3 regions of the Dactylosporangium sp. NPDC000555 genome follow, and region 3 is predicted to be linked to each of the others. Evidence: riboswitches for the same ligand, from Rfam matches in the RefSeq annotation. Region 3 holds a riboswitch; each other region holds the start of a gene.
What was found. A riboswitch is a leader RNA that binds a small molecule or an ion and turns the genes downstream of it on or off. The one in region 3 is predicted to bind cyclic di-AMP.
Positions count from the first base shown of each region.

Region 1 (3,201 bases), on a different contig from region 3:
GTCGATCGGGCTGATGCCGCATGCCCCCGCCGCTGGCCGGTCGCTGTTCGGGCTGTTCGCCGCGGCCACGATCGTGCTCGCGGGCTGGCTGACCGGCCAGTGGATCATGGGCGGCCTGGATCTGGACCGGCTGCATCCCGGATACGTGCTGCCCGCCGTCGCCGGAGGGCTGATCGCCGCGATCGGCGCGGCGACGGCCGGCTGGCCGGGACTCGCCCGCGTGTTCTTCGGATTCGGTCTGGTGTCGTGGCTGCTCATCGGCTCGATCATCCTGGCCCGGCTGTACTTCCGCCCGCCGTTGCCGGCCCAGCTGCAGCCGACGCTGGCGATCGACGTCGCCCCGCCCGCGCTCGCCGGGATCGCCTATCTGGCCGTCACCCGGGGCCGGGTCGACGCCGCCGCCTTCGTGCTCGGCGGCTACACGCTGCTCACGGCCCTCGTCCAGGTGCGCCTCATCGGGGTGTACCGGCGCCTGCGCTTCACCCCCGGGTTCTGGGCGTTCGCGTTCCCTTACGCCGCCGTCGCCACGTTCACGCTGCACTGGCTCGCCTACGCGCGCCCGCCGGCGTACCAGGTCTGGGTCTGGCTGGTGCTGCTGGCGATCACCGTGTTCATCGCCGCCCTCGCGGCCGAGACGGCCACGGCGCTCGCCCGGCACCGTTTCCTGCCGCAGCCCCGCTGACGCACGGGCGGGCCGGCTCGACGAGCCGGCCCGCCCGTTTCCTTCGGGATACTCAGGCGGAGTAGCCGCGAGCCGCCATCCAGTGCGCCATGTTGCTGGTCGCCATCCAGTACGTCTTCGGGCCGAACATGCCGGACGGGTCGGCGACCTGAACGGCACGGCCGTTGTCGCGGTAGCCGACGATCGCGATGAAGTGGCCGCCCGAGAACTCGTGCCAGACGCCGACCGCGTCCGTCGCCCCGCCGACGATGTTCGCCACGATCGCGCGGTCACCGCTGATGGCCCGCACGACGTCCTCCTGCACGCGCGTGGCCTCCTCGGCCGTCGCGCGCTGCCCCGGGATCCACCGGGTCTGGTACACGTCCTTGCCCAGCACGCTGTTGAGCACCCGCGTGGTGTCGGCGGCCGAGTTGGTGCCGCTGGTCGTGGTGCCGAGCCTCCTCGCGATCTCGTCCTGGGACATGTTGACGCCGTCCGCGGTCAGCACGATGCGGGTCGAGGCCGGGCCGCAGTAGTAGTAGTTCGGCTGGAACTGGAAGTCGTACTGCAGGACCTTCTCCGCCGGCGCCTCGGGGGCCGGGCTCGTCGGCTCCGGGTTCGCCGGCGCGGCGCCGATCGCCGGCCGGTTGTTCCCGTCGGCGGCTCCCATCGCGGCGACCGCCGTGTCGTGGGCCCCGGCCGGCGTCTCGGTCTGGTTGAACACCACTGCGGTGGTGACGGCGGCCACGAGCAGGGCGGCCGAGCCCAGCACCGCCGGGTACAGGCGGTGGGTGGTGGTGCGGTGGAGCAGCGGACGAATCGATCGGTGACGCATGTGGTACTCCAAAAGCAGGCTGCCGCACGTGGTCGGCGGATCGGATGGCGACGCTGAGCCACGGCGTTCACGGCACGGACCGGCGCGAGGGCAGGCGAAGGCGGCCCGCACACGGCGATGCCGTGCCGGGCGTGCCGTCGTGCGACGGGAACGCGGAAGTGTCGTGGCTCTTTTAGAGGCGGCATCGCGGCAGCGTCAGACGCCCGCTTCGCGCGGCGACCGGGCCGCGAGCGGTGCGAGGAGGGGTCCGGAGACGGGGGTCTGACCTCAGCCGTCGAGCGCCGGGCAGCAGGGCCGGTGCGGCCTCGTGCTGCCCGATGTCCTACCGTGCGGTGGTGTCCCGCCGGGGTGCGGTGCGGGTGCCGCGGCTAGGGGGCGCGCCATGCCAGAGGTCGTACACCGTTGAAGTCTCCTTCCGATGCCGCCTACCGGGTTAGCTGACGGATTCGGGCTGGAAGTGCCCTACCGCGGGCGGTGACGCCCGCGGATTCACCCCGGGACTGCATGGGTCCCCGGCTCGTTCGCACGACTCGGCGGGTCCGCGCCGGCGCCATTTCGCAATGGCAGACGACCGGCTCGGACCGCCTGACCCTACTGGCCGGTACGGGGGTTGCCAAGCGTTCAACCGGGTCCTGCAAGTGGACGCCATTGGCGTACCTGCCAGCCGGTATGGCGGCATGCGGGTAGCCGGGCGACCCGGACGGCCGGTGGCAGCGATGTCCGGCTCATACGCGTTCAGCAACACTGGTCGGCGTCAACCCCCGGCCCGAGAAGGTTTCTCGTCACCGTGAGTTCCCGGTCTTCGACCACGCGCCCGGACGCAAAACACTCCGACTCCCCCTGGGCACCGCTGCGCTGCCGCACCTTCCGCGCGCTGTGGCTCGCCATGGCCGCCGCCAACGCCGGCATGGCGATGCAGGTCGTGGGCGCCCAGTGGCTCGCCGCCGGCGCCGGCGCGAACGGACGGCACGCGGCCGCCGACATCCTCGTCACGCTGGTACAGGCGGCGGGCATGCTGCCCATCCTGGTGCTCGGCCTGCCGGCCGGCGTGCTGGCCGACCTGGTGGACCGCAGGCGCCTGCTCATCCGGGTCCAGCTCGGCACCGCCCTCGTCGGCCTGCTGCTCGCGGCGCTGGCCATGGACGGCCGGATCCAGTCGATGACGCTGCTCTCGCTGCAGTGCGCGCTCGGTGTGGGTGCGGCCTTCACGATGCCCGCGTTCGGGTCGCTGACCCCGGAGCTGGTGGAACGCCGGCACCTGCCGCAGGCCTCGGCGCTCGGGGCGATCAGCGCCAACGTCACACGGGCCGCCGGCCCGGCGACCGCCGGTTTCCTCATCGCACGGGCCGGCGCGTCGGCCGTGTTCGCGCTGCACGCCGTGACCGTCATCGTGTTCGTCGTGGTGCTGACCGTCTGGCGTCCCGAGCGCCCGTCCGCCCCGCGCTGCACGGAGCCCTTCGGCGCGGCGCTCGGTGCGGGATGGCGATACGTTCGCAGCACGCCGGTCGTACGCCGGATTCTCGGGCACGCGCTGGTGTTCCTGCTGCCCGGCTCGGCGCTGCTGGCGCTGCTGCCGCTGCTGGCGGCCAACCGGCTCGGCCTCGGCGTCACCGGACTCGGCGTGCTGCTCGGTGCGCTCGGCGCCGGCGCGGTGGCCGGCGCGATCGTCCAGCCGCGGCTGCGCGCGCTGCCCGCCCGGGACCGC
Region 1 is NZ_JBEPDB010000087.1:22,738-25,938, forward strand. Features, by position in the region: gene ABT297_RS35440 (SLAC1 family transporter) at 1-682, shown strand, start outside; gene ABT297_RS35445 (C39 family peptidase) at 735-1,496, opposite strand; cyclic di-AMP (ydaO/yuaA leader) riboswitch at 1,904-2,042, opposite strand; gene ABT297_RS35450 (MFS transporter) at 2,284-3,201, shown strand, end outside.
Region 1: linked by a shared signal. The riboswitch ahead of ABT297_RS35445 (C39 family peptidase) and the one ahead of ABT297_RS15860 (coiled-coil domain-containing protein) in region 3 are both predicted to bind cyclic di-AMP.

Region 2 (3,201 bases), on a different contig from region 3:
GTCGATCGCGGCCATGCCGCCGGCGGTCAGCTCGAAGCCGAACAGGTCGGCGTTGGTGCGCTGGCGGTCCGGGCTGCCGGAGTGCGGGACCACGGTGACATCGCGTTGCAGCAGCCAGCGCAGCACGATCTGGGCGCTGGTGACGCCGAGCCGGCCGGCGATCGCCGTCACCGACGGGTGGTCGAGGATGCCGGTGTTGCGCTCCAGCGGGCTCCACGCCTGGACCACGGTGCCGGTCCGCTGTACCGCGGCGACGAGCTCCGGCCGCGGATGCGAGGGAGAGACCTGCAGCTGGTCGACGGCCGGCTGGATGCCGGTCTCGGCCACGACGGCGTCGAGGTGCTCCGGCAGGAAGTTCGACACGCCCAGCGAGCGGATCAGGCCCTCGCGCCGCAGCTCGGCCATCTCGGCGTACGACTCCACATAGCGACCGACCGCGGGCAGCGGCCAGTGGATCAGGTAGAGGTCGACGTACTCCAGGCCGAGGCGCTCCAGCGAGCGCTCCAGCCCGGCCCGGGTGGAGCCGCGGCCCTGGTCGCTGCCGCGCAGCTTGGTCGTGACGAAGAGCTCGGCGCGGGGCAGGCCCGACTCGCGCACGGCGGCGCCGACGGCATCCTCGTTGTCGTACGACGCTGCGGTGTCGATCAGGCGGTAGCCGGACCCGATCGCGGCGAGGATCGCGTCCGTGGCGCGGCGGCCCTTGAGCGGGTAGGTGCCGTAGCCGACGACGGGCATGTCGAGGCCGGAGTTCAGCTTCACCGACGGGATGCTCATGCCCCAACACTAGGCCCGGCTCGTAGGAGGGCGACGGACAAGATGACAGGCCGGGTGACAGCGCTCGGTGAGCATACCGGTGCATCGGGTGGGATCCCGGTGCTGTGGTTGGCCGAGGCGGAAGCCGCCCAGTATGGTCGGGTCGTCTGCTCGGTCGACGTGCGCCGATCACGGTGCCGCCGGGTGGGCGCCGTCGAGCCGCACCGCCGAGTCGCACAGCGCACCTCGGCATCGCGGGCCGGGGACCCACGCAGTCCTTGGGGTGTATCCGTGACCGAGTCACGGTAGGGCGAATCCTCCCGTCCGAACCCGTCAGCTAACCCGGTAGGCGGCACCGGAAGGAGAACTGTTCGTGCCGCATCTCCATGCTCCGACAGCGGCCGCCCGCCGCCATGCTCAAAGACGGGTGAACGCCAGGACGTAGCGCCTGGCCGCGCTCCAACGCTGATCGACGCCCAATCGTCGCGCGACACCGGCCGAGCCGGGGGGTCGCGCCGATACCACGCGCCCTCTCCCGTGCGGAGTCCCTTGCACGCCCGCTCCGGCGTGCGCTTCGCCGTGCGCTGATTCGCGCCGTATTCCCGTGCCGTCTTCTCGTGCCGTCTTTCTCGCGCCTTCTTCCCGCGCAGCCGTTCCCGCGCCGTTCCGTTTCGCGCGCTGACGCCGCGGCGCCCTGCCGTGCGCCCAGATCGCGCCGTCTTCGATGAGGAATCGCTTACGTGAAGTCACTACCGCGCCAGTTCCAGTCCAGATACCGGCTGGTCAGCCTGCCCGTGCGAACCGGGGCCGTGTCCGCCGTCGTGCTGTCCGCGACGCTGTTCGCCACGGGTTCCGCCGGCCGGCCGCCGGCCGTGCACCCGCCGGTCGCGGCCGCCGCGTCCGCTTATGCGTACGACGCGGCGCTCGTGTCGCCGTTGCTCGACGGCACCGCCGCCGTCCCGGCGGCCGAGGCGCCGCCCGCCGCGTCCGCGACCACGCCGGCCATGCCGATCATGCCGGCCGCGCCAACCACGCCAACCACGCCGACCGGGCCGACCGGGCCGGCCATGCCACAGCCACCGCGCCCGGTCGCCGGGCTCGACCAGACCCAGATGAACAACGCCGTGACGATCGTGCGGCAGGGCCGCGCCCAGGGGCTGCCCACCAGGGCACTCGTCGTCGCCGTCGCCACCGCGATGCAGGAGAGCGACCTGTACAACGTCGCCAGCCGCGCCGTGCCCGCCTCGCTGAAGCTGCCGCACGAGGGCGTCTCGCAGGACCACGACTCGGTCGGGCTGTTCCAGCAGCGCGCGAGCCAGGGCTGGGGCACCGTGCCCGAGCTCATGAACCCGGTCCACTCGGCGATGCTGTTCTACAAAGCGCTGACCCGGGTCAAGGGCTGGCAGAACATGAGCGTGACGGCCGCCGCGCAGGCGGTGCAGCGCTCGGCGTTCCCGGGGGCGTACCAGAAGCACGCCGCCCGGGCCGAAAAGGTCGTGGCGGCCATCGACTGACCGCCCGCCCGTCGCGCGCCGCCGCGGCGCTCAGCGCGGCGCGGTGGTCGCGCGGCGGGCCAGCGCGACAAGCTCGGCGACCGAGGCGGGCGACGGGGAGGCCAGGTCCAGGGCGAGCAGCGCCTGGGAGAGCAGCTCCTCGGCCTGGCGGCGGCACCAGTCGCGGGCGCCGGACTGCTCGATCGTCTTCGCCGTGCGCTCGGCGTCGGCGTCGCTGAGCCGGCCCCGGCCGTCGAACAGCCCGGTCAGCTCGTCGGCGCCGGCCGCGATCGCCGCGGCGACGGGCAGCGAGCGCCGGCGGCGGCGCAGGTCCGGGTACGCCGGCCGGCCCGGGCCGTCGTCGGCCCAGATGCCCAGCAGGTCCTCGGTGAACTGCACGGCGAGGCCCAGCCGGACGCCGAACAGGCGCAACCGCTCGACCTGGGCCGCCTCGCCGCCGCCGGCCACGGCGCCGAGCGCGCAGGCGCAGCCGAACAGCGCGCCGGTGCGCTGCTCCACCATCGCCAGGCAGTCGCGCAGCAGGTCGGTGCGCTCCTCCGCGGCGGAGTCCGGGCGGGTCTCGCGCAGCGCGAGCGAGGCGTGCTGGCCGTGCAGGAGCTCCTGCACGGTATCGCCCAGGATGCGCATCATGACCCGGTCCGGCCCCGGCTGTCCGGAGCGCTGCCGCAGCCGGCCCGGCGCGATGTGCGTGGGGTCACCGGTGGCCACGACGTCGAACGCGAGCGCCAGCAGGGCCTCGCCGCCCAGCGCCGCCGGCTGGGTGCCGACCACGCTCCACGCGGCCCCGTCGGAGCGCCCGTCGACCAGGTCGCGGCGGATCGCCGCCCAGTGGTGCATGAGCTCGACGGCGACGGCGGAGGGCACCGCGTCGTGCGGGTCGCCGCCGACCGCTGCCGCGCACACCAGGGTGAGCGCGCTGCGCAGCGACGCGCCC
Region 2 is NZ_JBEPDB010000005.1:20,613-23,813, reverse strand. Features, by position in the region: gene ABT297_RS05510 (aldo/keto reductase) at 1-774, opposite strand, end outside; cyclic di-AMP (ydaO/yuaA leader) riboswitch at 969-1,120, shown strand; gene ABT297_RS05505 (hypothetical protein) at 1,494-2,267, shown strand; gene ABT297_RS05500 (polyprenyl synthetase family protein) at 2,298-3,201, opposite strand, start outside.
Region 2: linked by a shared signal. The riboswitch ahead of ABT297_RS05505 (hypothetical protein) and the one ahead of ABT297_RS15860 (coiled-coil domain-containing protein) in region 3 are both predicted to bind cyclic di-AMP.

Region 3 (3,201 bases):
CGCCGTCGAGGCGCCGATCCGGATGATCGACCCCGGCACCCGCTTCGGCATCATCTCCGACGTCGACGACACGGTCATGGTCACCACGCTGCCGCGCCCGCTGCTCGCCGCGTGGAACACGTTCGTGCTCGACGAGCACGCCCGCGCCTCGGTGCCGGGCATGGCGGTGCTGTACGAGCGGCTGGTCAACGCCAACCCGGGCGCGCCGGTCTTCTACCTGTCGACCGGCGCCTGGAACGTGGCCGCGACGCTGTCCCGGTTCCTCTCCCGGCACCTGTACCCGGCCGGGCCGCTGCTGCTGACCGACTGGGGCCCGCAGCCGGACCGGTTCTTCCGCAGCGGCCAGGCGCACAAGCGGGCGTCGCTGGCCCGCCTCGCCGAGGAGTTCCCGGACATCCGCTGGCTGCTGGTCGGTGACGACGGGCAGCACGATCCGGAGATCTACGCCGAGTTCGCCGCCGAGCACCCCGACAGCGTGGCCGCGGTGGCGATCCGGCACCTCTCGCCGACCCAGGCGGTGCTGGCCGGCGCGTTCCCGGGGGTGGCCGGCAGCTCCAAGCGGGTCCCGCTCAACGATCGGCGTTGGCTGGGCGCCCCCGACGGCGCCGGCCTGTGGCGGCTCCTGCGCGACACGGAGATCCTCTGAGCCGCGGTGGCCGGTCGACGTTCCGCTGTCGACCGGCCGCCCGGGAACGTGAGGATTACAGGATCGAGAGGTGCACGTGGTTCGTATGGTCGCTGGAGGGGTCTCCGGCGACGCCCGAGTAGTGGTGCCACCCGACCGTCGGCGTCCACACCTGTTTGAACCAGATGACGTACATGACGCCGAGGCGGTCGGCGTTCTTCACGAAGTACGTCGCCAGGGTGGTTCCGTAGGTGTAGTCGTCGCCGGTGGCCACCCCGCCGAAGCCGGGCTTGGTCTGCACCGAGAAGTCGCAGGCGCGGCCCTTCGGGTGCTCGTACGGCCCGCTCGGGCGGTAGCAGGACACGAACCGCTTGAAGCCGTCCTTCTGCGCCTGCTGCATCGCGTGCAGCGTGCGTGGCGTGAGGCAGCCGCTGGTCGTGGGGTCCTTGACGCTGCACGACTCCTTGGGCAGCGACCCGTTGGCGTTGCGCGGCACCGGGTCGGCGGTCGGCAGGTTGGCGGTGATGAAGCCCCTGCTCGGCCCACCGGCCTGCGCGAGCGCCTTCTCCGCGTCCTTCTTCTGCTGCTCGATGATGCGCTTCTGCTCCTGCTGCGTGGCGATCTCGCCGTCGAGCGCCTTCTTCTGCGCGGTCTGGTCGTCCCGCAGCTGTTTGGCCTGGTGCAGCAGGTTGTTGTTGTGGTGGGCGATCTCGTTGATGGAGCCGGCCCGCTCGGCGAAGCTGTCCGGGGTCTTCGCGTCCATCAGGGCGGCGAACGTGGTGAGGGGGCCGGTGCGGTACGCCGCCGCGGCGATCGCGGCCACATGATCCTGGATCACCGCCAGCTGCGCCTCGGTCGCCTGCAGTTGCGCGTTGAGCTCGCCCTGACGCTTGATCGAGGCGTTCAGCCGCTCATTGGCCTCGGACCACTTGCGGGTCGTGTTCTCGAGGACGGAGTTGAGCGTCGGGTTGGCGCCGGAGCCCTCGTCGCCGGTGTCGCCGCCGGGCTCGGCCGCGGCGGGTGTGACGGCGAGCCCCCCGAGCACGATCGCCGCCAGCAGCGTGATGAACGTGCGCCGGTAGGGATGTCGCGGTGACATCTGGTTCGTTGTTCCTTCCGTCGGCCGCCGACCGAGTTAGCTGACGGGTTCGGGACGGAACGACCCCTACCACCCTTCCGAGGAAGGGCGGATTCACCCCAACGTTACCGTGGGTCCCCGGCTCGCCACGGTGCGGCGATTAGGCGGCAGCCCCGCCCGGCACCGGGGGCGGTGCCCTCGTGGACGTGACCGTGGGTCACTGTACCCAGGGCGCCGAAATCGCGCACCGCGCGGTTTGTGTGGACCTGCCCGCAACCTCGTACGTGGTGATCAATAGTGACCCAGATCACGGTCTAGCGGGTGAACGTGCGGCGATGCAACAGCCGGGGCTCGCCGCCGCGTGCAGTTCGATGATGGCACGCGCGACGGGAGGGCTTCCGCGTGGAGTTCGATGACTACGTACGGCAACGCGGCGCCGCGCTGGTGCGGCTGGGACGCCTGCTCACCGGCGACCGGCACCAGGGCGAGGACCTTGTGCAGGAGGTGCTCGCCCGGGCGTTCGTGCGCTGGGATCGGATCACGGCCGACCCGCCGGAGCCGTACCTGCGCCGGATGCTCGTCAACGCCGCCATCTCCCGGTGGCGGCTGGCGTCCAACCGGGAGGTCGCGGTGGCCGAGCCGCAGGATGTGCCCGGCCTTCGTGACCTGGGCGCGGAGGCCGCCGAGCGCGACGCGACGTGGCGGCTGATCCGCGCGCTGCCACCGAAACAGCGTGCCGCCGTGGTACTGCGCTACTACGAGGACCTCGACGACGCGGCGATCGCGGCACTGCTCAACTGCAGCCGGGAGACCGTACGCAGCCAGGTGAAACGCGCCCTGGACACGCTACGCACCCGGCTGGCGAAGGAAGAATCCGGCGCCGGCTCGGTCGGCCTGACCCTCAACGGAGGGAAGTCGTGACGGGACTCGACCGGGTGGTCACCGAGGCGCTGGCGCGGGTCGCCGACGACGACGTGCACGTGGAGCGGCTGCTGGCCGCGGCGAGGGCGGGCGGCATCCGCCACCGCAGGCGCCGCCGGGTGGCGATCGTGGCGGGTACGGCGTTCTCCGTCGCCGTCGCCGGTACCGCCATCGCTCTGACCGCCGCGCTGCTGCCCACCACCGCGGACGGCATGCCGGCGGCGCCACCCGCGACGATCGCCGCACCGTCGCCCGCGCCCAGTGCGAAGTCCACGACCGCCGCCGCGCCGCCGAAGATGACGGCGCCGCCGCTCCTGCCGCCCGCCGACGGGCCGCCGAGCGCGCTGAGCGACCCTGCCCAGGTCGGCCGCCCGTGGCTGGTGCATCTCGGCATGGACGCCCTGCCGTTCCCCGCCTCCGTCGTGCAGTACCACACTTCCGCCGACGGTGAGTGGGTGATGATCCAGGGTGGGTCGATGCTGACCGTCCGGCTTTCCCGTGGTACCACCGACTTCGAGCCGCTCACCGGAGCGCAGCGGTCCGTCGTCGTCAACGGCCGCTCCGGCACGTTCGCGCA
Region 3 is NZ_JBEPDB010000021.1:41,538-44,738, forward strand. Features, by position in the region: gene ABT297_RS15855 (App1 family protein phosphatidate phosphatase) at 1-646, shown strand, start outside; gene ABT297_RS15860 (coiled-coil domain-containing protein) at 702-1,724, opposite strand; cyclic di-AMP (ydaO/yuaA leader) riboswitch at 1,734-1,880, opposite strand; gene ABT297_RS15865 (SigE family RNA polymerase sigma factor) at 2,106-2,624, shown strand; gene ABT297_RS15870 (hypothetical protein) at 2,621-3,201, shown strand, end outside.